DNA from 2 places in the Methyloprofundus sedimenti genome. Region 2 is predicted to be linked to the other one. Evidence: predicted binding sites of a transcription regulator. Region 2 holds the regulator's gene; the other holds the start of a gene.
What was found. The regulator HrcA, encoded in region 2, represses chaperone genes, less so after heat shock. The targets are predictions, from matches to a motif close to TNTTAGCACTCNNNNNNNNNGAGTGCTAANA.
Positions count from the first base shown of each region.

Region 1: a site for HrcA is predicted at 6,419-6,449, ahead of rpoH (RNA polymerase sigma factor RpoH). Genes of this name have one in related genera too.

Region 1 is NZ_LPUF01000001.1:2,563,156-2,579,716, forward strand. It holds gene AU255_RS11315 (DUF2959 domain-containing protein) at 1-363, opposite strand, end outside; gene AU255_RS11320 (amino acid kinase family protein) at 356-937, opposite strand; gene pabB (aminodeoxychorismate synthase component I) at 934-2,313, opposite strand; gene AU255_RS11330 (hydantoinase/oxoprolinase family protein) at 2,430-3,509, opposite strand; gene AU255_RS11335 (ATP-grasp domain-containing protein) at 3,499-4,518, opposite strand; gene AU255_RS11340 (HisA/HisF-related TIM barrel protein) at 4,520-5,212, shown strand; gene kdsB (3-deoxy-manno-octulosonate cytidylyltransferase) at 5,363-6,148, opposite strand; gene AU255_RS11350 (Trm112 family protein) at 6,148-6,333, opposite strand; gene rpoH (RNA polymerase sigma factor RpoH) at 6,480-7,337, shown strand; gene AU255_RS11360 (FimV/HubP family polar landmark protein) at 7,400-9,841, opposite strand; gene AU255_RS11365 (aspartate-semialdehyde dehydrogenase) at 9,962-10,984, opposite strand; gene leuB (3-isopropylmalate dehydrogenase) at 10,977-12,071, opposite strand; gene leuD (3-isopropylmalate dehydratase small subunit) at 12,101-12,733, opposite strand; gene leuC (3-isopropylmalate dehydratase large subunit) at 12,746-14,152, opposite strand; gene lpxD (UDP-3-O-(3-hydroxymyristoyl)glucosamine N-acyltransferase) at 14,174-15,229, opposite strand; gene adk (adenylate kinase) at 15,245-15,889, opposite strand; gene AU255_RS11395 (CBS domain-containing protein) at 16,077-16,538, shown strand.
Region 2 is NZ_LPUF01000001.1:1,626,735-1,643,295, reverse strand. It holds gene AU255_RS07270 (hypothetical protein) at 1-216, shown strand, start outside; gene AU255_RS07265 (universal stress protein) at 341-784, shown strand; gene cobU (bifunctional adenosylcobinamide kinase/adenosylcobinamide-phosphate guanylyltransferase) at 788-1,312, shown strand; gene cobT (nicotinate-nucleotide--dimethylbenzimidazole phosphoribosyltransferase) at 1,315-2,379, shown strand; gene dapB (4-hydroxy-tetrahydrodipicolinate reductase) at 2,655-3,464, opposite strand; gene dnaJ (molecular chaperone DnaJ) at 3,470-4,612, opposite strand; gene dnaK (molecular chaperone DnaK) at 4,880-6,808, opposite strand; gene grpE (nucleotide exchange factor GrpE) at 6,902-7,504, opposite strand; gene hrcA (heat-inducible transcriptional repressor HrcA) at 7,578-8,618, opposite strand; gene AU255_RS07225 (lipocalin family protein) at 9,318-9,707, opposite strand; gene AU255_RS07220 (ABC-F family ATPase) at 10,085-11,674, shown strand; gene AU255_RS07215 (REP-associated tyrosine transposase) at 11,854-12,405, opposite strand; gene AU255_RS07210 (REP-associated tyrosine transposase) at 12,525-12,758, opposite strand; gene AU255_RS19735 (hypothetical protein) at 12,953-13,270, opposite strand; gene AU255_RS07200 (inorganic diphosphatase) at 13,607-14,059, opposite strand; gene AU255_RS07195 (IS30 family transposase) at 14,125-15,120, shown strand; gene AU255_RS07190 (hypothetical protein) at 15,528-16,154, opposite strand; gene AU255_RS07185 (hypothetical protein) at 16,471-16,561, opposite strand, start outside.

The DNA.
Region 1 (16,561 bases), 940 kb from region 2:
TGCATCACTTACTTCCTCAATAGCTTGAATTTTGTTGTTTACAATTTCCGAGCGCATATTACAAAAATCAAATTGTTGCTTTAATAGTTTATATTTATCTTCCAGACTACCTGACTTAACATTAACCACTGATTTAAAACGCTCTAAGGCATCTAAAAATTGTACTTTTGTTTCTTGCAGACTTTCACTGGCATCTTCTACGCGTATTACGACAAGATCACGTTTATGCTGACCAAAAGATTCCTTGGTACGGTAATAAACATGCTGAAAATTATAGGCCACAAAACGCGAGAGTAATTTAACAGATCGCTCCGTTAAGCCTCTAAATGAAAATAAAGAACGGGAATGAGTATATTTAGACATGCTTTTTTAAGCTAGCGGAAAAATTAGATATTTGGTGATACGAAATACATTCTATAGTTAGAGTATGCTTGCGCACGAAGTCGACAAACGCATCATCGATTATACCGAAAGTAGATAAATGTTGTAACGTACTATTAGCTGAAAAGTCAGCCGATTTAACCAAAATTAAATGATCTATAGCTAACTGTACGGCTAACCAGGCTGCAAGGGTGTCAGAAGTGATATCCCAGTTTGCTGGAATACCTGCAGCATCTAATTCACTGCTCAAAGGTGACCAGATTACCACATTCTGCTGCATGCTAGATCGAATCATTTCAACATTGTTTACAATAACTAAATCAGCACATAATCCTTGAAACAATAAAGCCATTTGCTGCATCGCCAGGATTGCCATATAGTGTGCAGTCCTGTCATTATACTGCCATTGTTGTTGCGTTATGCGCACTTGATCAGCAAATACCCCCCCACCAGGAACAATAACAACCTGCCCTTTACCATGTTGTTTCGCTAGTTGCAGAAATTGAGCAAGTTCTGTATGCGACAATAAACTGCCGCCTAATTTTACCACGATCATGAGACTTGCATTTGTTGCAGCAGATTTAATAAGACAGCGGCTTTATCAAAACTTTCCTGATATTCTGCTTCAACTTCTGAATCATTCACGATGCCGCCACCAGCCCAAAAGCGTATAGTATTGTCTGAGTGCACTAAAGTACGGATAGTGATATTGCTATCCATATTGCCATCAAATCCAATATAAGCAATAGAGCCACAATAAATACCACGCCGATGCGGCTCTAGCTCCTCAATAATTTCCATAGCTCGAATTTTCGGCGCTCCAGTGATAGACCCACCCGGAAAACAGCTGCGTAATAAATCCAGTGCATGGCTATTTGCGGCTAACTGGCCAGAAATAGTACTCACTAAATGATGCACTGTCGCATAACTTTCCAGAGCAAATAATTTAGGTACTTTAACTGAACCAGGTAGGCAGTTTTTGCTGATATCATTGCGTAATAAGTCAACAATCATGACATTCTCGGCACGATCTTTAGGACTGATTAGCAAATCTTCAATTTGCTGTTGATTGGCTAATACATTTTCTTTTCGCGGGCGGGTGCCTTTAATAGGCTTTGTCTCTACCTTGCCAGCGGAAACTTTTAAAAATCGTTCCGGAGATGAACTCAATAGCTGCACACCAGGGACATTTAAATAAGCACTAAAAGGAGCCGAGTTTATTTGTCGTAATTGGCAATAAGCATCCCATGGGTCGCCCTGGCATGTAGTTACAAACCGTTGTGCCAAATTTACCTGATAACAATCCCCTTCTTTTAAATAATTTTTAATTTTAGCAAATGCCTGCTTATAACTTTCCATAGTCATATTCGATTGAATCTCGCCAGTGACCTGAAAATTCAGTATAGTTCGTTCTTCAGGGTACTGGCTAAACTGCTGTATTAAGGCTTGCCAATGCTCTGTACTATCAGCGCTTCCAACTAAATAACTTCGTTTTTGCCGGTGATCAACCACTACGGCCCATTGGTAGATTCCAATAGCCATATCCGGCGTATGTTCGGCATCTTGTGCAATTTCAGGTAGTGTTTCTAAATTCCTTGCTAAATCATAGGCAAAGTAGCCGATTGCCCCACCATTGAAAGGAACTTCGGGAAATGCTTGCTGCAAAGGTAATTGTTGCTTAACCAGGGTAAAAGGGTCTAGTTTCGATATACTGCTTTTCCCTGCTTTGGTTATCAGGGTTTGTTTGCCTTTTGTAAGTAAGGTGCAGACAGGCTGGGTTGCAAAAATATCATAACGCCCCTGGCGTTTTTCTGCTGAACCGCTATCTAAAAAAACAGCCCATTCTTGATCTGCTACACTGGAAAATAATCGTGTACTATCTGATAAATAAGGTAAAGCATAAAGCTGGGAATTTGAACAGGGCGTAGACATTAATTGAATTAGACAGATTTCATAGGAGTGACTGAGCGATAAACCATGGTTTGATCGTTACATCATAAGCTACAGAGCATTACGTATAGCTAATATTTTGATTAATATTGCCAATCTTAACAAATATTACTTTTACAAGCACCCTCTATAGCTAAATAAGCTACCGCAACTGCCGGAGCACAATCGGCAATCTGCATGGCTGTTTTTTGTGCAGTGGTAAGAAATAGTGTATTAAAGTCGCGGTATTCAATACCCAGTCTAGACGCAATTTCCCGGGCTAAAAAACGCCCAACGCCGGCGCCAATAATCCGTTTGTTAATAGTATGATCTGTACGTAGTAATTGTTGTTCACAGGCTGACTGTATTCTGCAAAGCTGTTGCTCTCGAATAGCATAAGCCAGTTGCAGCCATTGCGCTGCTGGAAAATCTTCTACATCACAGCCAACCATACGCGCTAAACGCCGAGTACTAGCCTGCACTGTTTTAGCATGACCATCAGCAGTATCACTTTGGTCATGTCGCTCATCAAGTTCATTTGTCAGCCTGTATACATCAGCCATGGTTGCAAAATATTCACTCATGACGCCGACTTCTTTGCCCGCAAAATAAACTGATTGGGTAACAGCCATTACTGCAGTTCTTACAATTCCTGTATAGACTAACTCACCAGAACTTAAACGTTGAAAATCTGTATAGCCTAAAACATCAAGCTGCTTGTTATGAAATAACAATATATCTGTCGTGGTACTCCCAATATCGACCAAGAGCCCCTGCTCTTGTTGCCGGGCCGCATAGGTAGCACTCGCTAGCCAGTTAGCAGAAGCTATCTTATCAATGTATTCTGGTGTGACTTGTTGTGCAGAAATAAAACCCAACTGTCCTGCATAAACTAGCAGTGTTTGCTGTTTCAATACCTGCTGAGTAAGGTCGATTATTTTAGCAACACCCTCTGCTCTATTGGAAAATAAATCAACTAATTCCCCGGACATTGTGATTACATGCAGGGTTAGTTGATGCGGTACTCTAGCAAGAATATTTGTCAGTGCATATTCTAATTTTTCCAGACCCTGCCACAAAGGACATGGCTCCTGATAAACGGCCATTACCTGACCCTCCGCGCTGAGCCAGGAGGCCTTCAGGTGGGCACCACCTATATCCCAACCGACAATATCGGTTGGTGCTATATCAGCTTGCATCTGCATTTCCTTGATCAATACTCACTAGCACTTGCTGGCTTCTAATTTTATTCAGTAGCGGGGGCTTGCCAGATAAATTTAAAACCAGTTCTGCGACATTAACCCCTAAAGCTTCATTAATGCCCGCATAAGAAGTGGTTAAGCGTGGGTTTATTTCTAAAATCAAGTTTTCGCCTGTTTCCGTTTCTATAAAATCTATACCCACATAGCCAAATAATTGTGGAATTGCTGTCGCTATCTGCTGACAAAGTAATTGATAGCATTGATTATTTTTGTTGTTAATATTTACTGTACAAGCAGATAATATAATTTGCTGTTGTTCACTATGGGTATGCTGCTCATTACAACAAATAAAATAGGCTTTTCTCTGGTAAAACAGGCAAGATAAACTGAGTGATTTACCCGATATATAAGGCTGAATAATATAGGACTTTTCAGCTAGCAGTCTAGGTACAACGTTTTGCCAGTCATCAGAGGAATGTATTTGATAAACTTGATCACAACCCGCCGAATCGTTTGATTTAATGACCCAGCTTCCTTGTCGTTGTGCTTGTGAAGAATCATATAAACAACTAGATACACAAGCTATACCAGCATTTTGTAATAATTTTGTGGTCATTAACTTATCTTGGCATATTTCCACGGCCTGGTGTGCGGAAGTATATAAAAATTTTCCTTGTTTACCGAAAAACCGGCACCATTGCGCAAGAATGCCATCTGTTTCAGGCGCAATTAACCAGACGGCATCGTATTCAGATTGCCTTCTGAAGAGCAACGTTTGTAAGCCCTCTTCCTGACTCATCATTACATATTCAATACCTGCCGCTTGGTTTTCAAGGTTTAAATCAAGTCGCTGATCCTGTAACACCAATAAATTCAAATCTGCTATTGTGCATAAATCGTCAATTAGAGCATTGCGCATTAAATACCCTTCCTGCAATAATGATGCGGGTAAGGGTTGGTTTATAAAGCCCCCGCCCGTAATAAATTCAAAAACCAATAAACGCATAATGCAAATTATTCCTGTCATTGATATAAAAGCTGGCCAGGTCGTACTTGCCAGACAAGGCCAAAGACACAACTATCAACCACTCTCGACTCCACTTTGCCGCTCCAGTCAAATAGACGATGTACTTGATGCTTATTTAAATGTCTCTTCATTTACCAGCATCTATATTGCTGACCTTGATGCATTAATGAATGCTGGCAATAATCACGCCTTAATCAATTCACTATTCAGCCGTTACCCTTATTTAAACTTTATTATTGATAGCGGCTCGGCTAAGCCGCTTTACAGGCCCCCACATACACAACAATTTACGCCTGTTATTGCTACGGAATCAATAGTAAAACAGGATTTAGCTAAATTAAAACAAGACTCAGATAACTTCATCCTATCCCTTGATTTTTCAGCTCAGGACACGCAAATGGGCGAACGTCATTTGTATAAATCACCAGATTTATGGCCTAAACGACTAATTCTTATGACCCTGGGGCTAGTAGGGAAAAATAGTGGTCCTGACTTGATCAAATTAGCAGACTATCATCATAACTACCCAGAGCATGATTTTATTGCTGCCGGAGGGGTTCGCCATGTAAAAGATTTATTGCAACTCAAAAAGATCGGTATCGAAATAGCCCTGGTTGCCAGTGCATTACATAATAGAAGTCTGACAAGCCGTGATATCGAGCAACTAAATTAAACTGTATAAATTGTGATATGCCAACCAAGGAATGAGTATTTATTAACTTCGACATTTGATAAGGAATGCAATAGCTTTAACTATTGCTGTGCATGACGAAAAAAGCTAAAGCTTTTTTACTCCTACTCACAAGTTATTAACGCCTCATTCCTAAGTATTGCTTTTTCCTAGTGACTGAATCATCCGTTGCTCTACTCTTAGTAAGTCTTCTTCCGTATCAACACCAGCCTCTGGTGCCGTACTGACTTTTGCGACTAATATTTTCTCCCCTTCCCAGAGAATTCTTAATTGCTCAAGCATCTCTATTTTTTCTAGTATGGAGGTTTCCCACTGCACATAGCGTTGTAAAAAGCCAACTCGATAAGCATACATACCTATATGTCTTAAATAAGTATTTTTTCTAATTAATACATTATCTAGTTGCTGGAATTCTTTTCGATCCCAAGGAATAGCAGCTCGGCTAAAATAAAGCGCGTAGTGATATTTATCTACCACGACCTTAACCGCATTGGGGTTAAATATTTCTTCAGCTAATAATACTTCAGCAGCTAAAGTTGCAACCTCAGCAGTATTTTGTTGGGCTAGAGAGTTAGCTGCCAAAGAAATATATTCAGCAGGAATAAGTGGTTCATCGCCCTGCAAATTAACAATAATATCCTCTGTATTCCATTGATAAACTGCAGCAACTTCAGCCAATCTCTCTGTGCCGCTATTATGCTGGTCACTCGTCATTAGCGCATCAAAACCGTAGTTTTTTACTGCATCCAATATTCTTACATCATCAGTTGCAACAACTATCTCTGCTGCTCCAGCTGCTTTAGCCCGGTCACAGACATGCAGAATCATCGCTTTTCCGGCGATATTTATTAAGGGTTTTCCTGGTAATCTGGAAGATCCATATCTTGCAGGAATAACGACCTTAAATTCACTATTCATTACAATTGTTCAATTTCTTCACGACTTAAAGTTCTTGCTTCGTCTTCAAGCATAACCGGAATATCATCTCTTATCGGAAAAGCAAGACGGTCTGCTTTACAAATAAGTTCCTGTGCATTCTTGTCGTAAATTAACGGGCTTTTACAAATCGGGCAAGCCAGAATTTCTAATAATTTATTATCCATTACATTCTCATAGTATTTTACTGATAGGGATATTTTACTCTATCTTAGTGAATTTCCATGAAACTATTCACAAATATTATATTTTTATTAGCACTCTTGCTTATTGAGTGCTAAAATCTGTCCATGTTTAATTATTGGAGTCTTTCATGCCTAATTCATTAGCCTTACCTATTACTTTAACAGCTAAGAACTTTGATTCTTATCTAAACGTGATTGGTCAAACTAATAAATTAAATACTGAAGAAGAGCGAGCGCTTGCCATACTCTATAGAGATAACGAGGATCTTGAGGCTGCGAAACAACTTGTTATGGCAAATTTGCGCTTTGTTGCCCATGTAGCACGGGGATACAATGGCTATGGCTTACCTATGAACGATATTGTTCAAGAAGGTAATATTGGTTTAATGAAAGCAGTAAAGCGCTTTGATCCTGATTTAGGCGTGCGCCTGGTTTCTTTTGCAGTACACTGGATTCGAGCTGAAATACATGAATATGTCATTAAAAACTGGCGTATAGTCAAAGTTGCCACTACCAAGTCGCAACGAAAGATTTTTTTCAACTTAAGAAAATCCAAGAAACAACTTGGCTGGCTCTCAAAAGAGGAAGCTGAAGCTATTGCTGCAAATCTGGATGTAGACATTAAAACCGTTTACGAAATGGAAACGCGTCTTGATGGGAAAGATATGGCGTTTGACCTGCCTGAATCCAGTTCTAGTGAAGAGTCTTATAGTGCACCTGTTTCTTATTTGCAACAGCACAATGCGGATCCAGCCTTATTACTGGAAAGTGCTGACTGGCAAGAACATAAAGAAGCCCTTTTAAGCAGCGCCTTACAGGGTCTGGATGAACGCAGCCAGGATATTGTAGCCAGTCGCTGGCTAACAGAAAAAAAGATGACATTGCATGAACTGGCTGAACGCTATAACGTGTCAGCTGAACGTATTAGGCAATTGGAAAAAAATGCCATGAAAAAACTAAAAGGGGCTGTCAGTATTACCGCTTAATTTCCATTATTATTAAAAAACCTTTGTTGCTTATCAACAAAGGTTTTTTGCCCAATTTTTTCCTAACTTAATCTGTCTATAATGGTTTGTGCTTCAAGTTTTTGCGCATCATTACCTTGCGCCAGTACTTCTTGAGCAATCGATTTTGCTGCAGCATCATCCCCCATATCAATATAAGCTTTAGCCAAATCTATTTTTGTCTCAAATTCATCCATATCTGTTAAATCTGAAACTTCTGTATCATTTTTAACTGAGTCAGTTGTTTCGATAGCTGACGCAGCGGGAACCTCATCAAAATCAAAGTCAAAGTCAAAATCATTATTTTCAGCTAACTTTACTGACTCAGATCCATTCTTCGGCTCAGTTATATCACTACTGTTAAAATCAATAGTTTCCAGATCGGATACTAAATCTGGCTCGTTATTATCCGAGGTTTCTATAGATTCAAACCGACTTAAATCAAAATCAATACTTTCAATATCCTGATCAATTTCGGTAATATCTGCCTTATCTAAATTCACCTTATTATTTGTATCAACACTATCCACTATAGATAGTGAATTTAAGTCAAAATCAGCTTCAATTGATTTACTATCTTTACTATCCGACTTAGATATTGCCTCAGCAACTAACCCTATATTATCATTAGCAATATTATGTGATGCATTTAAGTAATCATCAGGGGGTACACCAATGGCTTCAAATTCTGCTTCGCCCTGACCGGTAGAAAATAAAATACAATCTGGAATAAGCTCTTTACCCATTTCTGAAACTTTAGACCAAAAATCAATATCAGTTTGCATTCCTAAGGCAACTAACTCATTTGCATAATTCTCAAACCCAACTTTATTTTCACTCGCATAAAATATTTCCAGAAGTTTTAATTTATATTCATCTTTCTCAGGATGATCTGCAATAGCATGACGCATTAATGCTTCAGCTTGTTGATATCGACCATACGCAAGATATACATCGGTTTCTGAACTTGGGTCAACTTCTGCGTGATCGGATTCAAATACATCAAAATCACCCGGTGCAAATTCACTTAAAAAAGAGCTTTCACCTACGGCACCAATATCATAAGAGTCATTTTTATCTAGCACAGGAAGCGTTATTTTTTCCTGTGTCCCTGCAGCAGATATTTTACGTGCAGATGAAAATATACTGTTTTCATTAATCTCTTCTTCTGTTTGACGCCTACGCCCAAGCAACCAGCTAAACCCAAAAAGAACTAAAAGCCCCGTACCGAAGTAAAAATAATTAATCCCAGAATCATTATCAGCTTGCCCTTTATCAACAGAAGTTTGTTTCAACTCTTCTTTAGCTAATGAAACATTTTTCGCAGTATATTCCTGGCTATTAATATCTTGTTCAGCTTGAACAGTCGATTCTATTGATGCGCTTGGTTCAGCACTTATTGTCTCAGAATTTTCCTGCTCTTCAATTCCCTCTGTATTACCCAAAATATTCTGATCTAAACTCGTATCATATTTTAATTCTGGTGCAAGTTGCGCATTTTGCATCGCCGCCAGTTGCTGATCTTTAATAGCCATTATTTCTTGCATGATGGCAAATTGTTTTTCCAGATTAGCCAGCCGTTCCTGTAATTGCAAATTTTCAGTGGCTAAATTTTCCGCCTCAGTAGTATTTGCTGTTAGAGCCGCAGACTGAGCAATTGCATCTTCGCTAGGTGATTCCAATGTTAATTTAGTGCTGCTATCACTCGCTTCTTGTACCTGTGGTTCTAACTCAGATACAACGATATGCTCTGGTTCCTCAGCAATCCTACCTTCCCAGGCCACCATCTGTCTATTAAACTGGCTACGAGCCTGTGCTTTAGATAACTTAATAATCTCAGTTTTTTGGGGAATTTTTAATGTTTCTCCCGCCATTAAAGCATTAACATTTTTCTTATAAAATACTGTCGGATTTGCTTTATACAAAGCCATCATCATTTGTTCTACGGAAACATCTTCATACTGATTAACTTTTTCAGCAACTTTCCACAAAGAATCATTTCTCGTAGTAGGTCCATATTCATCCTTTACTGTCAGGCTATTAAAATCATTTTGCGTGGTAGGCTCAGTCTCAGCAAGGTTGCTGCTTTTTTGAGGATTAACTGTTGGCACAACCGCCATATCAGTTATACCTTGTTGATAAACAACAGGGGGATCTATTAAAACTGTATACTCTTTATATATTTCACCATTAGGCCAACTAACTTCTACCAAAAAATCCAGAATAGGTTCCTGCAAAACCTGATCAGATGTTACTTGGATAACAGTTTTTCCATTAGATTTCACAATAGGCTTGAATTTAACCTTGGATATAAAGTAATTCCAGGCAATACCTAACTTTTCAAATTGATCTGGCGTAGCCAAATTTACCCTGATATCATCGACATGCTCACCAGCACTTAAAGATAAGGCTATTTCAGCATTTAGCTTTTGATTTAAAGTCGAATGTAGTTTTATTTCACCAACACCTAAAGAATGCGCTGCCATGGGTGCCAACAAAGACATGGTTACTATGGTTTTAGTCAGTTTACGCAAGGCACTCTCCTAATTAAACTTTTTCCATGAGGGGATTTCCCGAATACAGTCAAATATACCTCTAACTCTAGACTAGATGTAATTTTTTACTAGCTCTTCTGCAATTTGCACACTATTCAATGCTGCTCCTTTACGCACATTATCAGCAACAACCCAAAGGTCTATACCTTTTTCATGAGAAATATCTTCTCTGATACGCCCGACAAACACATCATCATTACCAGAAGACTCTGTAACCGCAGTTGGATAACCACCGTCCACCCGCTCGTCCATTACTGTAATTCCAGGTGAAGCAGCTAAAATTTCACGTACTTTTTCGACACTGATTTTATCACGTGTTTCTATATGAATTGCTTCAGAATGACCGTAAAAAACAGGGACACGTACAGCGGTCGGATTCACAAGGATACTATCATCACCCAAAATTTTCTTAGTTTCCCATACCATTTTCATCTCTTCTTTGGTATAGCCATTTTCCATAAACACATCAATCTGTGGTAATACATTAAATGCAATTTGCTTGGGGTAAACTTTAGCCTGCACTGGTTTACCATTTAACAATTGTGCAGTCTGATTAACGACCTCTTCAATGGCTTCTTTACCTGAACCGGAAACCGCCTGATAAGTACAAACATTAATGCGTTCTATTCCCACGGCATCATATATAGGTTTTAACGCAACCAGCATCTGGATGGTTGAACAGTTAGGGTTTGCAATAATCCCTCGCGTCTTATAATCAGCAATTCTTTCCGGGTTTACTTCAGGAACTATTAAAGGGATATCTTCGTCATAACGAAACTGTGAAGTATTATCAATCACTATACAACCTGCAGCAGCAGCCTTAGGAGCATATCCTTCTGACAGCGAAGCACCCGCTGAGAATAAACCTATATCAGCTTTGGAAAAATCAAATTCAGCTAAATCCTGAACGCTAAGTGAACCTCCGTTAAAAGGAATGCGCTTACCTGCTGAACGTTCACTGGCTAGGGCATAAACATTATCCACAGGAAATTTTCTTTCTTCCAGGATAGAAATCATCGCCTCACCTACCGCACCTGTAGCGCCTACGATAGCAACATTATATTTTTTAGTCATTGTTATGTCTCATTGTTAACGCTTTAATTACTGCATCTCCCATTTCTGAAGTGCTCACTTTTTGCATACCCTCTGAATAAATATCTGCAGTTCGTATATTTGTATTCAGTGCATCATTCACTGCCTGTTCTATGCTATCAGCTGCAGCACCAAGATTAAAGGTATAACGCAGCATCATGGCTGCTGATAAAATAGTCGCTAAAGGGTTAGCAATTCCTAGCCCGGCAATATCTGGAGCAGAACCATGAACAGGCTCATATATTCCTTTACTGTTGATATCCAGTGATGCGGATGGCAACATACCAATTGACCCCGTAAGCATGGATGCCGTATCAGATAAAATGTCACCAAACATATTGCTAGTAACCATCACATCAAACTGCTTAGGTGCACGTACTAATTGCATAGATGCGTTATCGACATACATATGAGTCAGTTCTACTTCAGGATACTCTTTACCAACTTCAGTCATGACCTCACGCCATAATTCAGTACATTCCAGAACATTCGCTTTATCAACGGAGCACAAGCGTCGATCTCTTTTTTGCGCAATTTTAAATGCTGAATGTGCAATCCGTCGAATTTCTGATTCACTATAAACAAGCGTGTTATAACCTTGCTTTTCACCATTATCCAGAATTCTGAGGCCTCGCGGTTGACCAAAATAAATCCCGCCTGTTAATTCACGAACTATCATTATATCCAGGCCAGACACAACTTCAGGCTTTAGTGTCGAAGCATTGGCTAATTGCGGATATAGAATCGCAGGACGTAAATTAGAAAATAATTGAAGTTCAGAACGTAAGCCTAATAAGCCCTTTTCAGGACGTAGAGAAATATCCAGTGATTCCCATTTATAACCACCTACTGCCCCCAATAGGATGGCATCTGCTTGTTTTACTAATTCAACTGTCGCAACTGGCAAAGGGACTCCTGTCGCATCATACGCCGCCCCCCCAATCAAACCCCGTTCAAATTCCAGACCGAGACCCAAATTTGAATTCAAATATTCCAATACCTTAATGGCTTCAGCAATAATCTCAGGACCTATACCATCACCTGGTAATATTGCAATTTTCTGTGTCATTTACGTACAAACCTTTTCTTGTTTTAAATTTAAACAAATAGCCACGGAGCGCGTTTTGCTCGTTCTTCTTCGTAAGCTTTTATTTTTTCAGACTGCAACAAGGTTAAAGCAATATCATCCAGACCATTCAGTAAGCGATATTTTCTGCCTGCGTCAACTTCAAAAACAATCTCCTGGCCAGTCGGAGTTGTAATTGTTTGCGCCTCTAAATCAATAGCTAATTGATAACCGGGCTGTACTTGCTGAAATAATTGATCCACTTGCCCTGTTGTTAATACAATTGGCAAAATACCATTTTTAAAGCAATTATTATAAAAAATATCTGCATAACTCGGCGCAATAATCGCACGAAAACCATAGTCTTCAAGAGCCCATGGCGCATGCTCGCGTGAAGATCCACACCCAAAATTCTCGCGTGTTAATAATATCTCAGCACCTTGATAATCTGCATTATTCAAGATAAAGTCTTTTTTTAATGGTCGCTGAGAACAATCCATTTCTGGTTCACCTATATCTTGATAACGCCACTCATCAAATAAATACGGACCAAAACCGGCACGGCGAATTGATTTTAAAAATTGTTTTGGAATAATCGCATCAGTGTCAATGTTAGCTCTATCAAGAGGCATAACTGTTGTGTTTAATTTTTTAAATGCTTGCATAATTCTTTGCCCTCAAGCCCAGTCTCTTACATCAACAAAATGTCCTGCTATACCAGCTGCTGCAGCCATTGCAGGGCTTACTAAATGGGTCCGCCCACCATAACCTTGTCGACCTTCAAAATTACGGTTTGAAGTAGAGGCGCATCGCTCCCCAGCTGCTAACTTATCCGCATTCATTGCCAGACACATTGAACACCCTGGTTCGCGCCACTCAAACCCTGCAGCAATAAAAATTTTATCCAGGCCTTCTTTTTCAGCTTGTTGTTTAATCATTCCTGAGCCGGGTACAACTAATGCCAATTTGACATTATCGGCGCGTTGCTTACCTTCAACTACGCTAGCCGCAGCCCGTAAATCTTCAATTCTTGAATTAGTACAAGAGCCAATAAAGACCTTATCAATTGCAATATCGGTAATGGCCTGTCCCGCTTCTAAGCCCATATATTGCAGTGCATTTTGTATACTTTGCTGTTTTACTAGGTCAAATTCTTCAACAGGATTGGGAACCTTCGCATCGATTGCAACAACCATTTCAGGTGAAGTGCCCCAGGTTACTTGGGGCTTAATCAAACTGGCCTCTATTTCCACGACTTTATCAAACTTAGCGCCCGAGTCTGAATGCAAATCCTGCCATAACCTTTCGGCCATAAACCAATGCTCACCTTTTGGTGCATAGGGTCTATCACGATAATAATCTATAGTTTTATCATCTACTGCAATCAAACCTGCTCGTGCCCCTGCTTCAATGGCCATATTACATACGGTCATGCGTCCTTCCATCGAGAGCTCTGTAATCGCTGGTCCTGCAAACTCGATAGCATAACCTGTCCCCCCGGCCGTGCCAATTTCACCAATAATCGCCAGAACAATATCTTTGGCTGTTATCCCTGCACCAACATAACCATTGACCTTAATTAAAAAGTTTTTGGATTTTTTTTGGGTCAGACACTGCGTTGCTAATGCATGTTCAACTTCTGAAGTTCCTATACCAAAGGCAAGTGCGCCCGAAGCACCGTGTGTCGAGGTATGAGAATCTCCACAAACAATAGTCATACCCGGTAAAGTTGCGCCTTGCTCAGGACCGACAACATGTACAATTCCCTGACGTATATCTGACATATCAAATTCGGTAATACCAAATTCAGCACAATTTTTTTCCAGTGTTTCCACTTGCAGACGTGAAACAGGATCAGCAATACCGACGCTTCTATCAGTTGTTGGTACATTATGATCAGCAACAGCCAAATTACGTGCGGTACGCCAGGGCGTTCTATTTGCTAGCCGCAATCCCTCAAAAGCTTGCGGTGAAGTCACTTCATGAATTAGTTGCCTGTCTATATAAATAAGAGAGGATCCATCCTCTTCCACAGAAACAACATGATCATCCCAAAGTTTGTCATATAAAGTTTTTGCTGACATATATATTCTGTACCGTTATTATTATTTTGAAAGTTCGGCGACTTGCTTTTCTAATTTCTTCAATCGCGTCCATACTTCACTTAAACGTTGAAAAATAGCTATATTTTTTGTATATTTTTTAAAAGGTTGCGCAGGACCATAAGCATAAATGCCCGACTCTTTGATGCTGCTATGCACACCTGCTCTATGTAGTAACATGGTGTCATCAGGAATATGTACGTGATCCAGAACACCTGTCTGTCCCGATGCAATCACTCTTTTACCAAAGTGACTCGAACCCGCTATCCCGGTCTGAGCAACCAGAATACAGTCATCTTCAATAATCACATTATGGGCTAAATGGCATTGTGCATCGATAATACAGCCATCATGCACTTTTGTTTCAGTGTATGTTGCCCGATCTATCGTCGTAACGGAACCAATTACGACTTTATTACCAATAACAACTCGACCTGTCTGCGGGATACGGTGATGATGGAATTGCTCATCTTGTGCAAACCCCTGTCCATCACTACCAATAACACAGCCTGCTTTTAAAATACAATCTTCTCCAATATGGCAATCATATGACACCACACAATTCGAATAGATAACTGTTCGGGCACCAATTACAGCATCAAATTCAATCACTGCATTAGCCATAATAACGACAGCAGAACCCAACTGTACGTTTCTGCCTATCACTACGCCAGGGCCAATAACTGCATCAACTGGCACTAACACAGACTCATGAATTACTGCTGTGGTATGAATACGTCCCCACTCTGAATTGTACACATCTCGATCAACATATTTTTGGCGTATATATGCCATTGCCATACGCACATTTGGAGCCAACAGGATAGCGGTATTATCAAGTTGTATCTTATCTGCTATTGCCTGTGTCGTTACAATTGTTGCTACACCTGCAGTCAAGACCGATGGTAGATATTTTTCATGTTCAACAAAAACCAGGCCTCCTTGTCCAGCCGCTTCAGCAGGGACAATACCCGTTACTCGAGTATCAGCACCTAAGTGCGCAGTAATTAAGCCTTGTTGCTTAAAATCCTGAAAAATTTCTGAACTTAAAATATCCACTACAACTCCTTGGCTTTATGCTAATGCTTTAAAAACCTTAGCGGTAATATCTGCCACTGCACCTACACCTGTAACTGTGGCAAACTGCACTTTTCCCTGATCAGCCATGTTAAGATAAAAACCAACCAGAGGCTTTGTTTGCTGATGGTATACATTTAAACGTTTTTTTACTGTTGCTTCCTTATCATCATCTCGCTGAATTAAGGGTTCCCCGGTTGCATCATCCTTATCTGCTACTTTAGGCGGATTAAATTCGACATGGTAAGTACGCCCCGACTCCAGATGTACACGTCGACCGCTCATACGTTTAATGATCTCATCATCAGCAACCGCAATTTCTAAAACATGATCTATCTGCACGCCCATAGCTAGCAAACCTTCTGCCTGGGCAATTGTACGCGGAAAGCCATCTAATAAAAAACCATTGGCGCAGTCTGCCTGAGTGATCCGGTCCTTAATTAATCCTAAAATGATATCATCTGATACCAAGCCTCCCTCATCCATAATTTTTTTAGCTGCTTTACCTAGTTCTGTACCTTCCCGAACAGCTGCACGCAACATATCACCAGTTGATATTTGCGGAATAGCAAATTTCTCAGTTATAAATTGTGCCTGAGTACCTTTACCAGAACCAGGACTACCTAAAAGAATAACGCGCATATTTGACTCCATTAGCTGCCGCTAAAAACATTTAACTAAAAAACCGACTGTTAACTTACGTTTTTCAGTTCATTTCAAATTAACATAACGAATCATTTTATAACATTCGATAATATAACTCTTGTAAAATTATGTATAAATGCCTATTCTGGGCGGCTAAATAATAATTATGAGGAGAGATATACACATGCTTGTTGAAGATTTAATGACCCAAAAGGTATTTACAGTAGAGCCGCAAGACATGATAGACCGCGTTTTTTTTCTGATACATTACGAAAAAGTGCGCCATTTACCGGTAGTAGAAAAAGGCAAAGTAGTGGGTATCGTTTCAGATAGAGACCTGTATAAAGCACTGGGGCCAAAAAGTAATTCCAGCTCAATTGCAGCTGAAGGTACAACTGAATTACACGTACTACCCAAAAAAGTGACTCATATCATGCATCGTGGCGTCATTACCGTTCAACCTGACACTTACGCATCTAAAGCTGCAGCCTTGATGGCAGAAAACAGAATTGGTGCATTACCAGTAGTCGATGCTAAAAATAAGCTAGTCGGTATACTGTCAGCGACTGACATACTGAGAGTGTTCTCAAAAATTGAACACGCCAGTGAAAAACGCGCTGAACAAATCGCTGCCAAGGCACATTAATGTCTAAAAGTAAAAAGCCTCGA
Region 2 (16,561 bases):
ATACCTATACTTGCAATACTGAATCAGGATCCTAGTAATATGCTTGCTATTTTAACAATGCTAGCACTTATGATATGGAACTGGTTAGTAACAGCCCATATCATCCGTCATGCCTTAAACAAATCATTTTCTTTTGCTTTAGGTATCGCTTTCTTATACGTATTTAGCGCCTCTCAAATCATGGGGATCTTATTTCCCATTAGCCCTGCATCTTAAGTCATTGGTAATATTAGATATTAATATACACTTAAAAAAACCAGACATAAAATTCTAGACTGCGTATACACTCTGTTGCAAAAGATGTTAAATTAGAATTATTGAATTACTTAGGGAGGCTAGAATGCATAACTATCAACATATTTTATTAGCTGCAGATTTTTCTGAACATGGTCAAGTCGTGGCTCAAAAAGCACGTTATTTAGCGGCAAAATATCACGCAAAGCTGAGTGTGATACATATAGTCGATAACTTGCCCATCACTGATGCTGCCTACGGACCGGTTATTCCTTTTGATATTGATTTAAATGAACAATTGATTAATGCAGCAACGAAACGATTGGCAGAACTGGGTAAACAACTGTCTATTCCTGAAGACAGACAGTTTCTGGAAATGGGCAGTGCCAAACTGGAAATCGTGGCTACTGCCGAGGAACAGCATGCAGACCTGATTGTAGTCGGCTCGCATGGTCGCCATGGTTTGGCTTTATTATTAGGTTCGACGGCTAACGGGGTTCTACATCATGCAAAATGCGATGTTCTGGCAGTACGTTTAAAGGATGATTAAATCATGAAGCATCTAATTTTAGGTGGTGCACGCTCGGGCAAAAGTAATTATGCCGAACAACTCGCTCAAACGAGTAATAAACAAGTTATATACATTGCAACAGGGTCAGCAGGTGACGATGAAATGCTAGAGCGTATTAGCAAACATCAGGCTGAGCGACCTAGATACTGGGAAACCATTGAAGAACCTATTCTTATCGCAGATGTATTAGCGCAATATGCGAGTACCAATAATTACCTGATAGTGGACTGCTTAACCTTATGGTTAAGCAATATTCTCTTTAATACCCGGGGAGAATATCAGGAAGACATTTTTCTCCAGCAAAAACAAGCCCTGCTGGAAATAGTACCCGATTTACACACAGATATTGCTTTTGTCAGCAATGAAGTCGGTTTGGGAGTTGTTTCAGTGGATGCAATGACACGTCGCTTTGTTGATGAAGCAGGCAAACTGCATCAACAACTGGCAAAGATTTGCTCGCATGTTACTTTAGTAACAGCTGGATTACCCCTTGCGTTAAAGCATTAGCAATGGACTGGTTGCAACACCCTATTCCACAGCCAGATCAACGCTATAAACTAACGGCAATAAAGCGACAGGAGCAACTGACTAAGCCCGCTGGCTCCCTGGGTGATCTGGAAGACCTGGCGATACGGCTTGCGGCGCTACAGGCAACTAATATGCCTAGTGTCGATAAAGTATGGATCAGTATTTTTGCTGCTGACCATGGTATCGCCAATGCAGGTGTTTCTGCATTTCCTCAGGCAGTTACCGCTGAAATGGTAAAAAACTTTGTCCATGGCGGCGCTGCTATCAGTGTACTGGCAAAACAACACCAGGCACATCTTGAAATAGTCGATGTCGGGGTTGCCAGTTCATTGACTGAGTTAAATATTATTCATCAAAAAATAGCCTTAGGCACAGCTAACTTCTTGACTCAGCCCGCAATGACTGAAAAACAATTATTGCTGGCTTTACAGGCTGGAAAAGATGCAGTAACTAGAGCACTTGCTGATAATAGTGATCTGTTTATTGCTGGAGATATGGGTATTGCCAATACCAGTAGTGCTACAGCAATCGCCTGCAGATTACTGAATATAAATGCCCAGCACTTGACGGGGGCAGGTACAGGATTAGACCACTCAGGTATACGACACAAGGTTAAAATCATACAGCAAGCCTTAAATAAGCATGCCAGTGCAGGTGACTTGCCGCTCTCTGTCCTGCAACATTTCGGCGGCTTTGAAATAGCTGCCTTAACGGGCGCTTATCTGGCAGCGGCGCAACAACGCACACCTATTCTGGTGGATGGCTTTATCTGCAGTGTTGCTGCTTTAATCGCCACACGCATTAATGCTGATATAAAACCCTGGCTAATATTTGCACACAAATCGCAAGAACAAGGTCACCAATTAATTCTACAAGCGTTACAAGCCAAAGCACTGTTAAATCTTAATATGCGCCTGGGTGAAGCAAGCGGAGCAGCGGTTGCGATTCCCTTATTACGTTCAGCCTGTGCTTTACATAAGCAAATGGCAACATTTGCTCAGGCACAGGTCTCAGACAGTAATAGCAAGCAAACTAAATCGCTTTAACATAGCTCCTATCAATTGATACCCTTTTTTTTATTCTTTGACGGCCAGTTTTTGAAAAACTGACCGTTTGATTTTTTCAAAGTGAGATATTACTCACTTTTTTATACTACGCGCAGTTTTACTAGTACGGGCAAATAGAGCGCTGCTTTTGCTCAAGAGCATGGCACTAAAACATGTGCAAAACAGGCCATGTCGCTGTTTTCACAACAATGCCCCTCTATCGGCAAAAAAGCCAGATACCAGAAAGTGGCAGTTCAAACTCACGCAAAGTATGACTAGAGGTTCTTCAAGCCTAAAACATCCTGCATATCATAAAGCCCATTTTTTTGCGCTTCCAGCCAGACTGCGGCACGAACCGCGCCATTGGCAAATGTCATTCTGCTAGTCGCTTTATGAGTAATTTCCACACGCTCGCCTTCATCGGCAAACATAACAGTATGTTCACCAACGATATCGCCAGCGCGAATAGTGGAAAAACCGATAGTTTTACGATCACGTTCACCGGTATCACCTTCGCGCCCGTAAACAGCACAATCCTTTAGATCGCGTCCTAACGCCTCAGCAACCACTTCTCCCATACGTAAAGCGGTGCCTGACGGGGCATCAACCTTATGTCGGTGATGAGCCTCAATGACCTCGATATCGGTATAGTCTCCCATTACCTTCGCAGTCATCTCCAACAATTTTAGTGAAAGATTAACCCCTACGCTCATATTGGGTGCAAGAACAATAGCGATATCTTTAGCTGCCGCAGCGATCTGCATTTTTTGCGCATCGGTAAAACCCGTTGTGCCAATTACTATCTTTTTCCCGGCCTGGCGACACAGCTCTATATATTGCATAGATGGCTCTGGACGTGTGAAATCAATGAGTACATCAAACTGATCCAGCACACCGGCCAGATCATCATTAATGCTAACATCAAGCTTTCCAATACCAGCCAAGTTACCCGCATCTTTACCACAGGATTTGCTTCCACTACGCGCTATGGCTACACTTAAGGTAGTTTTTTTGGCTAACTCTGCAGCTTTAATCAAACATAAGCCCATACGCCCCGAAGCGCCGACAACTGCGACTCTGATCATAGGTATTATCCTGTTAATTTATCAAAAAAGCTTTTTACACCATCGATCCAGGTATGCTCTTGTGGGCTATGGTGCTTGCCCCCGGTGGATAATGTCTCACGAAATTGCTCGACCAAAACCTTCTGCTCTTTGGTCAATCGTACCGGTGTTTCAATTTGCACACGACACATCAAATCACCGACTGACCCACCACGTACTGGCTTAACACCTTTACCTCGTAATCTGAATAATTTTCCTGTTTGTGTTTCGGCAGGGACTTTTAATTTAACCTTACCGCTTAAGGTAGGTACTTCAAGTTCACCGCCTAAACAGGCAACAGGAAAACTAATTGGAACTTCGCAATATAAATTCGCTCCCTCACGAGTAAAAATTGGGTGATCTTTTACTTGCACCTGTACATATAGATCTCCTGATGGGCCACCATTTGCACCAGCTTCACCTTCGCCACTCAGACGAATACGATCTCCGGTATCAACACCTTCTGGAACCTTTACAGATAAGGTTTTGTTTTCCTGTACTCGCCCCTGTCCATGACATTGATGGCAAGGGTCTTTGATTTGCTGGCCACTGCCATGACAAGTAGGACACGCTTGCTGTACTGAGAAGAAGCCTTGTTGCATTCTGACTTGCCCATGGCCCTGACAGGTTGAACAAGTTACCGGACTAGAACCTTTCTTGGCACCTGAGCCGTTGCATTCGCTACAAGTAGTCAGTACAGGTACTCTGATTTTAGCTTCAGTACCTGCGACAGCTTCTTCCAGAGTCAGTTCCAGGTTATAACGTAAATCCGCACCACGCTGCACATTACTGCGCTGACGGCCGCCACCACCGCCGAAAATATCGCCAAAAACATCACCAAATATATCGCCAAAGCCTTCAGCACCACCACTAAAACCGCCACGACCACCGCCCATAGAATTATCCACGCCTGCATGACCGAACTGGTCATACGCTGAACGCTTCTGTGGGTCGGATAAAATTTCATATGCTTCTTTAATCTGTTTAAAATTTTTCTCAGATTCTTCTGGCTTTTCTTTATTTCTATCCGGATGATACTTCATAGCCATCTTGCGATAACTCTTCTTTATTTCCGCATCACTTGCGTTTTTACCCACACCCAGTAGTTTATAAAAATCTTCTTTTGCCATTGTTCAGTCCACACCCTAACATTGCCAGGGCTTAACCCCTGTTAAAATTCTATTTAAATAAGCTTTGTGCCTTACAGGACTTTCAAGCGAAGTGCAGAAAATATGCCTCAAGATATTAAGAAATAATAATTATCGTCGATAATATATTTTTCTCTTAAAAATAAAGCCAAACCACAAAGCTAGCATTTATATACTTACAACAACGCCCCGGCACAGATTCTTCCCGTGACGAGGCGTTTTCATTATTAAAACATCGATGTAAAAAACTTATTTTTTATCGTCGTCTTTTACTTCTTCAAACTCTGCATCAACAACACTATCGTCAACATCTGCTGCAGATTGCTCGCCAGCATCAGCAGCAGACTCTTCAGAGCCTGCATGCTGTGCATACGCACGCTCAGCCAATTTTCCTGATAATTCAGTTAATGCAGTAGTTTTCGCTTCGATAGCGTCTTTATCGTTGCCTTTGATCGCTTCTTTAAGTTCCGTAATGGCAGCTTCAATCGCAGTTTTCTCTTCAGCAGTGACTTGCTCACCGAGCTCTTCAATCGATTTTTCAGTCGCATTAATCATGCTTTCCGCAGTGTTACGTGCAGAAACCAATGCAGTAACTTTTTTATCTTCTTCTGCATGAGCTTCGGCATCTTTAATCATGCGTTCAACTTCATCATCCGATAAACCACTCGACGCTTTAATGATAATCGACTGTTCTTTGCCCGTTGCTTTATCTTTTGCAGAAACATTCAAGATACCATTGGCATCAATATCAAATGTTACTTCAATCTGCGGTATGCCACGACGTGCAGGTGGAATATCAGCCAGATCAAAACGTCCCAATGATTTATTGCCCGATGCTACTTCACGCTCACCTTGTAATACATGTACCGTAACCGCTGTTTGATTATCATCAGCTGTTGAAAATACCTGTGATGCGTTAGTTGGAATCGTCGTATTTTTTTCGATAAGCTTAGTCATTACACCGCCCATAGTCTCAATACCCAGAGACAGAGGCGTAACATCTAATAATAAAACGTCTTTAACATCACCACCTAATACACCTGCCTGAATCGCTGCACCTAAGGCAACCGCTTCATCAGGATTAACATCTTTACGCGGCTCTTTGCCGAAGATGCTTTGTACCATAGCCTGCACTTTCGGCATACGTGATTGACCACCGACCAGAATAACGTGATTAATCTGTTTAGCTGATAAGCCTGCATCTTTTAATGCCATTTCACAAGGACCTTTAGTGCGATCGATCAAATCACTCACTAAAGATTCTAATTTAGCACGTGTTAATTTAACATTTAAATGCTTAGGTCCTGTGGCATCAGCAGTCACATAAGGTAAATTGACATCAGTTTGTTCTGCTGAAGAAAGTTCAATTTTCGCTTTTTCTGCTGCCTCTTTTAAGCGCTGTAACGCTAATGGATCATTGTGTAGATCAATGCCATTATCTTTTTTAAATTCTGCAGCCAGATAATCAATAATACGTAAATCGAAATCTTCACCACCGAGGAAAGTATCACCGTTAGTGGCTAGTACTTCGAACTGGTGCTCACCTTCCACTTCTGCAATTTCAATAATGGAAATATCAAAAGTACCTCCACCTAAGTCATACACTGCAATTGTAGAATCACCTGGCACCTGGTCCATACCAAATGCCAAAGCCGCCGCAGTTGGCTCATTGATAATACGTTTAACATCAAGTCCAGCAACACGACCGGCATCTTTAGTTGCCTGACGCTGTGAATCATTAAAGTAGGCAGGAACTGTAATAACCGCTTCTGTAACTGTTTCACCTAAAAATGCTTCCGCATCTTTTTTTAATTTCATCAATACACGAGATGAAACTTCAGGTGCAGCCATTTTTTTACCATGACATTCCACCCAGGCATCACCATTTTCTGCTTCAATGATTTTATAAGGCACCATTTTGATGTCTTTTTGTACCACATCATCTTTAAAGCGACGCCCGATAAGACGCTTAATCGCAAATAAAGTATTTTCAGGGTTAGTTACAGCCTGACGTTTAGCCGATTGACCTACCAGGACTTCGTCATCTTTAGTAAATGCAATAATAGAAGGTGTAGTACGTGCGCCTTCGCTGTTTTCGATAACACGCGCTTTACCATTTTCCAGAACGGCAACACAAGAGTTAGTCGTTCCTAAATCAATTCCAATCATTTTAGCCATTGAATGCTCCAAAAAGGTTTATATATTTAAAAGTTAAATCTGATATGTGGTTGTTAATTTTTATTTCAAGCCTACTTTTCAAAATGAATTATTTTATGCGATAGCCTGGGCAACCACTACCATTGCAGGGCGTATTAAGCGGCCATTCAAAACGTAACCTTTTTGAAATACATTAATGACAGTATTTGGCTCTGCATCCGCCGTTGGCACCATAGTCATTGCCTGATGGAATTCCGGGTTAAACGGCTGGCCGATAGGGTCAATTGCTTCAATATTAAATTTAGCAAATACTGCTTCAAACTGTTTAACGGTTAATTCACTGCCTTCTCTTAATTTGACAACTTCAGGCACATCACTAGTCGCAGCTTGTATACCTAATTCCAGTGAATCAATCACACTGAGCAATTCCTTGGCAAATTTTTCCAGGCCATATTTATGTGCGCTATCCAGGTCTTTTTGTGTGCGTCTTTTCAGGTTCTCCATTTCCGCCTGAACTCGCAAGACTTTATCCCAGTTATCAGCGGCTTTTTTTTCAGCTTTTGCCAATTGTTTTTTTAACTCTTCTACAGAAAGTTCTGCATCTTCGGACTCTGGTACTTCAACTGCCTCTGCAGTTTCCTCATTATCAAGTTCAGCAAGGCCTTCAATCAAATCGCTAGCTGCTTGAGACTCCGGGGATGGTTGATCTTTACTCATTTATCGTACTCCAGAAAATATTATTAACTCATTGTAAAAAGATTCTTTTATCATGGGGATACTTACTCACTATTCAAGACTTGGTTTTCAAGGCAGCACCCAATAATTTTGCCGTGACATCGACATAAGGAATAATTTTCTCATAAGCCATCCGCGTTGGCCCTATGACACCTAACACGCCAACGACTTCATTATTGATTGAATAGGAAGATGTAACCAGACTACAGCGATCAAAAGCCTGATAACCTGACTCTTCGCCTATATAGATTTGTACACCATCGGCTTCCAGACATTTATCTAGTAAATGAATAATGCCACGCTTCTGGCTAAAAGCATCAAACAATCCTTTTAAGCGATCCATATCTGACAACTCAGAAAAACCCATCAAATTGGTTTCTCCGGATAGAATATAATCCTCTTTCTTCTCATCATTGCTGAAAGCCAGCTGCGCCATATTAATGGCATCCAGCATACTTTGATTGACGCGTTTCTGATCTTGCTGTAACTCTTTAACTACAGCTTCACGAACTGCGGCAAGACTGCGCCCCGTATATAAAGAAATAAGGTAATTTGCAGCTTGCTGCAATTCTGTAACAGAAAACTTTTTTGAGGTATGAATTATCCGGTTATGCACTTCATGCTCGTTAGTCACAAAAATAACAAGCACGCGCGTGTTGGATAAAGGTAAAAATTCTATATGCCGCAAACAGACCAGGTCTTTACGCGGTAATGTGACCACGCCGGCCATATGCGATGTTTCGGATAATAATTTAGATGCCATGCCGACCACATCTTCATTTTCCTGGTTGCTGAAACCATCATGCAGTAAATCAAGCTCTTGGTCTTGCAAGGGTTTAACGGATAATAAAGTATCCACAAAAAAACGATAGCCACTCACCGTTGGCACTCGTCCAGCCGAAGTATGCGGCGAATGAATCAAACCCAGATCCTCAAGGTCAGCCATCACATTGCGGATGGTGGCAGGACTTAGTTTTAAATCAGAATCTTTTGCTAAAGCACGCGAACCGACAGGTTGACCATCATGGATATAGCGCTCTACCAGAGTTTTTAATAATTGTTGCGAGCGTTCGTTTAGTTCAGGAGTAAATGCCACATCTGCCTCAAATAGTAATTACTAGCACTGTAGTCGTGCGAGTGACAGAATAGAAAAATAACAGTTTATTGCCGAAGAAGCAATGTTGTTAAGTCGTATACCCGGAATAAGAGGCATCAAGAATTAGTGAACAACCTGCTTTTTGCTGAAATATATCGACTAAAATGTGAACATCGACATCCTGGTGAAATTTCAATAATTTTGCAGCATCGTCAGAATCAATGCCTGTTTACTGTCAACTGTTGATCACTGCTTTGATTTTAAAGACCATAAGCGCATAGCTATTTTTCGCAACAGCTGCAGCAACTATTCATTGTCTAAGATAATCCCCTTTTTCTCAGTCTACCTGCCTTCAATACAATAACAAATTATGATGAGAATAGGAGTTTCGGAGGTCGCGGATGCATTATCTCTTTGTTACCCCCGCTTTATAAAGTTTCACTTGCGTTTAAGTGATCGTTTTGGCTGGCGTTTACTTCTGATTTCGTATTGGCTCCCAGTAACCGCTATTCCCTGTTGGGTAGCTTACCGGGAGTTTTTTGCACTTTTGCTTTTGCCCACTTACTCTCTTCACACAACGCAAAGACCGAATTGTCAACAGCTGGATGGCAGTTATACCAGTTATACCGCTCCGCGATACTAGCTAATTCAGGCTACGATTTGGCTTGCGCGCTAACAATATTGAAGTAATAGAACGACTTACTTTTTAGTGAACTGATAAATATTTCCATATTTAGCTTTTAATACCATATTATTTTCGCCTCTTTCTTCCAGTGAAAATATTTCAAATTTACCAGCCCTGCCAAGTACCGAAACTTTTAATTTACCATCCTCGATAACATATTTGACGGGTGATTGATCATAATAGCCGCCATCACGAGGGATATTAGTAATTGTCACAGTGCCATTTTTAAATGTCCAGGTATCTTCACGTTCAATGAGTTCACTGCTGGTAGCGGACTGTTTGGTCGTGTCGAGTTTCCAGCTTCCTAGAATTTGATTATCTGATTCAAGAGGAATAGCGGCATTAACAACGCCTGCAAATGTTGATAAGCTTAATAAAATAACTATAAAATTTAATATTTTCATCTTTTCCTCTTTATTTATAATACAAGTACTTCATTGTACGCGTCCGTTAGTACAAAGTGTCATTAATTTTAAACACGGCAGGTTCGGTTTAACTCGTCTCTGTCATCTTGATGTTGTCAAATAAGCCCTTAATATCAAACTCAAGCACCTAACCGCTGCACCCACAACACTTGCAACGTTAACTTATTTAACCTATAGCCCGTTTTATCTGAGGCTCAAACTCAAGTCGCAGAATTTTCTGATTTACTCACATTTAGACATCGAAATCGCGTAGAATACGGCTCTTTTTAAAGATATTACATACATAAACGGCATACCTACCTGTCCCTTCAGGCTTATGAGTTTGTCGTTGTTACTTTACTCCCTAGAATATTATCATGCTTACAACAGCAAACATCACAATGCAATTTGGCGCCAAGCCACTTTTTGAAAACGTATCTGTTAAATTTGGTAACGGACATCGTTATGGACTAATTGGTGCCAATGGTTGTGGCAAATCAACCTTTATGAAAATTCTGGGGGGTGACCTGGAAGCCACATCTGGAAATCTCTCCAAAGACCCTCATGAACGTATCGGTAAATTGAAGCAAGACCAGTTTGCTTATGAGCAATACGCCGTAGTGGATACCGTTATTATGGGCCACGAGGAGCTATGGAAAGTAAAGTCAGAACGTGATGCCATATACGCTAACCCGGAGATGACAGAAGCGGATGGCATGCGTGCAGCTGAGCTGGAATTTGAATTTTCCGAAATGGATGGCTATACGGCTGAAGCGCGCGCCAGCGAATTATTGGCCGGCGTGGGAATTGCGCAAGATCAACACTATGGGCTTATGAGTGCCGTAGCGCCTGGCTGGAAATTACGTGTATTATTAGCGCAAGTGCTATTCTCTGAACCCGATATTATGCTGCTCGATGAGCCGACTAATAACCTGGATATCAACGCCATTCGCTGGCTAGAAAGCGTCTTAAATGAGCGTAATTGCACAATGATCATTATCTCGCATGATCGTCATTTCTTAAACAGCGTCTGTAGCCATATGGCTGATCTGGATTATGGTGAGATTCGCCTCTATCCAGGTTCTTATGATGATTATATGACTGCATCAACGATGGTCACAGACCAGTTACACGCAGATAATGCCAGAAAACAGGCAAAAATTACTGAACTCAAAGCTTTTGTCAGTCGATTTTCAGCCAATGCGTCAAAATCCAAACAAGCGACATCCCGGGCAAAACAACTGGAAAAAATTGACCTGACCGAAATAAAGCCCTCCAGCCGCAAAAACCCGTTTATTCGCTTTGATCAAGATAAAAAGCTACACAGGCTTGCGCTGGAAGTAGAAGGTCTGACGAAAAGTTATGATCAGGAATTATTTAGTCATTTTAATTTAATGGTAGAAGTTGGAGAACGTATTGCCATTATCGGCCCGAACGGAATAGGCAAAAGCACACTATTAAAATGCCTGGCAGGAGAAACAGAACCCACAGCCGGCAAGGTCAAATGGTCTGAAAATTCAGATATAGGCTACTGCGCACAGGATCACGCTGCAGACTTTGCACAAGACAAACAGTTATTCGACTGGATGGAGCAATGGCGACAACCGAGTGATGATGATCAGGTCATACGAGGCACCCTGGGGCGCTTATTATTTACCCAGGATGATATCTCTAAAAAGGTGAGTGTCTTATCAGGCGGTGAAAAAGGCCGTATGATTTTTGGTAAACTGATGCTGCGCCGCAATAATATTCTGTTACTGGACGAGCCCACCAATCACCTGGATATGGAATCCATTGAAGCACTCAATCTGGCGTTGGAAAATTACCCGGGCACCTTGATTTTTGTCAGTCATGACCGAGAATTTGTCTCCAGTCTGGCGACTCGTATACTGGAATTAACACCGGCAGGGATTGTTGATTTTCGTGGCAGCTATGAAGATTACCTGGCGAGTCAGAATGCTGGATAATAATCCTCCTGAATAGAATGCAGGGTGAATCAATGTCTGTATTCATGCGCCGTGTCACTTTTGAAATACACTAAAGTTTAATCTCCAGCAAATACGCTACAATTCGTAGGGTGGGCAAACAGCTTTACCGTTTGCCCACCATTGGTCGATAAACACGATGGGCAAAAAACCTGCCCACCCTACTCACCATAATCCATATCATCGTCTTGAATTAAATTGTTGCCACCCCAATTAGCCGGGTATATTCCTCGATTGACATAGCGATGAAATGTCGAATATGGCCATTCACTCACAGCTTTTACCAGACCGTGCTTAACCGGATTGTAATGAATATAATTCATATGTCGCTGGTAATCGTTATCATCACGGATTTGATGCTCCCAAAAACGTCTTTGCCAAATGGTACCTTCCCGATGTTTTTGCTTTGAGGCATTAAGCCATTCAGGTTTATGTAAGCTATCCTTTGCAGACTTTGTAAATCGTCTTTTGATACCATTCCAGCGTACCGAAAAATCGTTATCATTTTCCGGCAAGGTCCAAATACAATGAAGATGATCGGGCAACAATACCCAGGCGTCAATTGTAAATGGATAGCGTTTTCGTGTATTGCCTAGCGCATTGCGTAACCAGACGCGAGAATCATCATCGGTTAAAATATTCCGTCGTCGAAATGTCACCACAGTAAAGAAATAACAAGCCCCCCGTGTATCCACGCGGCGATAATTCGACATAACAACGTCCTCCCATATTCAACGTAGGGTGGGCAAACAGCTTTACCGTTTGCTCACCATTAACCCACCATTGGCCGATAAACAAGGTGGGCAAAAAAACCTGCCCACCCTACATGGCTTCAGCGTACCGAAAAATCGTTATCATTTTCCGGCAACGTCCAAATGCAATGAAGATGATCGGGCAACAATACCCAAGCATCAATTGTAAATGAATAGCGTTTTCGTGTATTGCCTAGCGCATTGCGTAACCAGACGCGAGAATCCTCAACGGTTAAAATATTCCGTCGTCGAAATGTCACCACAGTAAAGAAATAACAAGCCCCCCGTGTATCCACGCGGCGATAATTCGACATAACAACGTCCTCCCATATTCAACGTAGGGTGGGCAAACAGCTTTACCGTTTGCTCACCATTAACCCACCATTGGCCGATAAACAAGGTGGGCAAAAAAACCTGCCCACCCTACATGGCTAACGTAGAATTCAGCCGACGCTTGGAGCGTAGCGGAAAGCGGTCGGCTGGAATGACTTGTTGGGCGCCGCCGGTGTCATGACCTAAACAGCTTTGCGAAAGACTTATCGGCCGCTGCTGTGTTCCAGCGCCACTGCCTGGGTTCTGAGTGCAGCACGTACTGCTCATACCACCACCCAAGGTGCTTCTTTGGAGTTCTGGGTTGTTCAGCCAGAACTCGCAATAGGCCAAGTGCCGGAGTTTCAGATATCAGTGCCTGTATCTGATAAGCAGGAGCACGGAAGATAGTAATTTGCTGGCCGGAAGCCAAAAAAGAAGCAGGGTTATCACTCCCGTTCCCAGCACGCATTTCTGCATGGTGGTAGTTATTTCTGAGTCCGTCACCTCGGAACATCCGGTCCTGCGTCTGAGCTCCGACATATAAGCGCTCTTGAGGCGCTAATGCTGTAAGGCCAGCGTTTGCTGGAACAGCGAAGTAAAGCCACGACTCCCCTCGCTTGCATTTTGGGCCGTGCTGGTCCACTTCAATGACGGGTAGATCGAAGTAACCGCGCGTTGCATAGTTGTAGCGCTTGGACGGATGAACCCGTAGAAGCGTGAGATAGTGCTCTGCAACCGGGGTAAGATAAGCGATGAGATTCGGAAGTGTTGTCATGTGCAAAATGCGTTTCGTGATGCCCAACGCCGAGCTAAGGGGCGCGACGTTAGGAGCGTACCTTTGAGCGCTGTGTTATACATATTTTGCCACCAACATTTTAGTAGCACCTTTTTGGAACTCATAATCGACCGGAACTAACGAAATGCAGATCCCCATTTCAGTTAATTTTGAAATGACAGGTTCGAGATGTTTTGATTTGGTATTGGTACTAATAGAGAGCAGCGGATAGACACGCACTTCTTTAGCCACACGACACAATTCTTTCATAGATAGGATATGCTGCTCTTGGCTTACATATTCGCTATATAAAAATAAATAATGAGAACACAAGGCCAAATCAAATTCAGTATCCTGAAATGGCAAGACCGGCAATGACGCATTGATGTACTTCCCTGATTTTTTGCCATCTTCATAGTCAGCCAAAAATAGCTTCATGGCATCTAATCTAACCTTTCCAAGCTCTTCAACACTTCTGATGTTTTTCCAAACATAATCATCCCCGAATTCATATAATAACTGCAACACCTCTTTAAAGGGTTAGATGGTATAGTTTCCGTCGACTAAAACCTGAAACTAAAAAGAGGTGCTCAATGAACACGTTTAACCATCTAACCCAAGAGGAAAGATTTTACATTTATACGCAACTAAAACAAGGCGTTTCTAAGAATCAAATAGCCATCACATTGGGGCGTCATAAATCGACTATTGGACGTGAAATTACGCGTAATACAGGTCAGTGTGGTTATCGTTACAAGCAAGCTGAGAGAATAGCTAAACAACGCCATATTGATAAGCCCAAAAACATCAAGATGACGGCTGAGTTACAACAGATAATAACGCCTTTAATCAAAGAGAAATGGAGCCCTGACTGTATTTCAGGACGCTTAAAACAACAAGGTAAGGACTCCGTCAGTCATGAGACTATTTACCGTTATATTTTAGCTAACAAAGCAGCCGGTGGCGATTTGTATACTTATTTGAGGCATCAAGCCAAACCTTATCGTAAGCGATATGGAAAAAATGATTATCGCGGAACGATACCCAGCCGTGTTGATATTGATGAGCGACCACAAGTGGTTGATGATAAAACGCGTTTAGGTGATTGGGAAGCAGATACTGTTATCGGTAAAGGACATAAAGGCGTATTGGTGACGCTGACTGAACGGGTCTCAAAGCTCAACTTCGCCATCTCAATTGAGCGTAAAGAATCTGAATTAACGAAAGAGGCGATTATCAATGCTCTTGAGCCTTTTAAACGTTGGGTTCACACGATTACCTTTGATAATGGACGTGAGTTTTGTGGGCATGAAGCCATTGCAAAAACACTTGACTGCGGCACTTATTTTGCCAAACCGTATCATTCGTGGCAACGAGGTTTAAATGAAAACCACAATGGCTTATTAAGGCAATACTTCCCTAAAAAAGAACCTTTGGATAAGGTAACTCAAGATGAGGTTGATAGTGCCATTACAGCACTTAATCATCGTCCAAGAAAAGGGTTAAATTACAGAACTCCATGGGAAGTATTTTGCCAAATAACGGGGGTTGATATAAATAAATCACAGGGTGTTGCATTAATTGCTTGAATTCGCGATCCTTGTTTTTTGACATTTACTCCATTATTTGGGAATAAACCTCGTCAATTCTTGAACGGATTTCACCTGTGCTGAATTGGTATATGGGATCAGCAGAAATGACATTCCCTCCGTTTCGTGATACTTGAGCGTTGAAACAGGCAGGTCCATCGCCACAGCCAAGGACCTTTCCGTTAAGATCATTTTCCGATAACAAGAACATTTCACTGTATTCGTTTAATGACCTTCCCCAAGGTACTACTTTTGATAATTCCACAAGAGCCTCATCTATGTATAACGTTACGGTAAGGGGCGCGCCGCCTCTGCGGGCTTAAGCGAAGCCACCGAACCTTGATGAAAAACTAAACTTCAAAACCGCCAACGGGCGGTGCGTCCCTTTGACCGACTTGTTGGGCTTGTCAATCAATATAGCAGTTAATACTACCTTTAAGGCCGAGTCTATTATGCAAAACATCTAAACAAGCTGAATATGCTTTTTCATAGATTTCATACTCTTGTCCAGTAAGATTAAATTTTTCATTAAGTTCAATGGTATTTAGGCTAATACGGTTACTTGCAAATGAAAAATTATCGAGTTCAATTAGCTGATCTTCCAGCATGAAACTAATGAAGCTATGATCAGGAACATAAATGTCAAAAAAGGAGAATCCACAAGCGAAAAATGGCCTTGGTTTTCCAGAGAATTGAGCCAGATAATTGCTTATTGCGTTTTCAGCCGCCTCATATGAAAAATGGAATATTTCAGAAATATTACCACCAATACTATACAGTTGCGGATAATCTAGCTTTAACCGCCGAAATATTTGGCCGTTAAGCTGCCTGTATTTCTCAAGTTTCTTTTCGGTTAAATTTGTTAAATTTACGACTTTTTCTAAATTTTCGTTTAATTCCAAAAACGACTCAAAAAAGTATGACGAATAATTAGAAACTTGATAGTCTTCCAAACTCAAATACAAATCTTCGTTTTGTTTCAAGTTCTTATAAATCTGAATAAATTTCCCTAAATTTTGAATATCTTCGTTCATTATTTTATTTTTGATCATGATTGCTTCATGACTTTGCTCAACGTTAAAGCTTAGACGCGTCGCTTTGGCGGAGACTGTTCCGCCGGATTATAAAAGATAGTGTAATGCCCGCATGTGCATTGAATAGCGTGCCCTGCGATTCTTGGATAGGCATACCAATGAATATGCTCGTCTTCAACGTTATCAGCAGGATATGAACACTGATACAACATGAAGCTCAAGTTGCTTCGCGTACAGACCTTATTTCCGCATGCAACCGTGCTTGGAAGCTTCTCTCTGGTTTTTCTGGTCATATCTTTTACGCCCAACGCCGCATTCAGCGGCTTGTCCGCTGCAATGCCTTGTTAGGCCATGCTCTATATACACGGGTTTCCTCTATTTCGGCGAGGAACTCCTGTCTTTCGTGC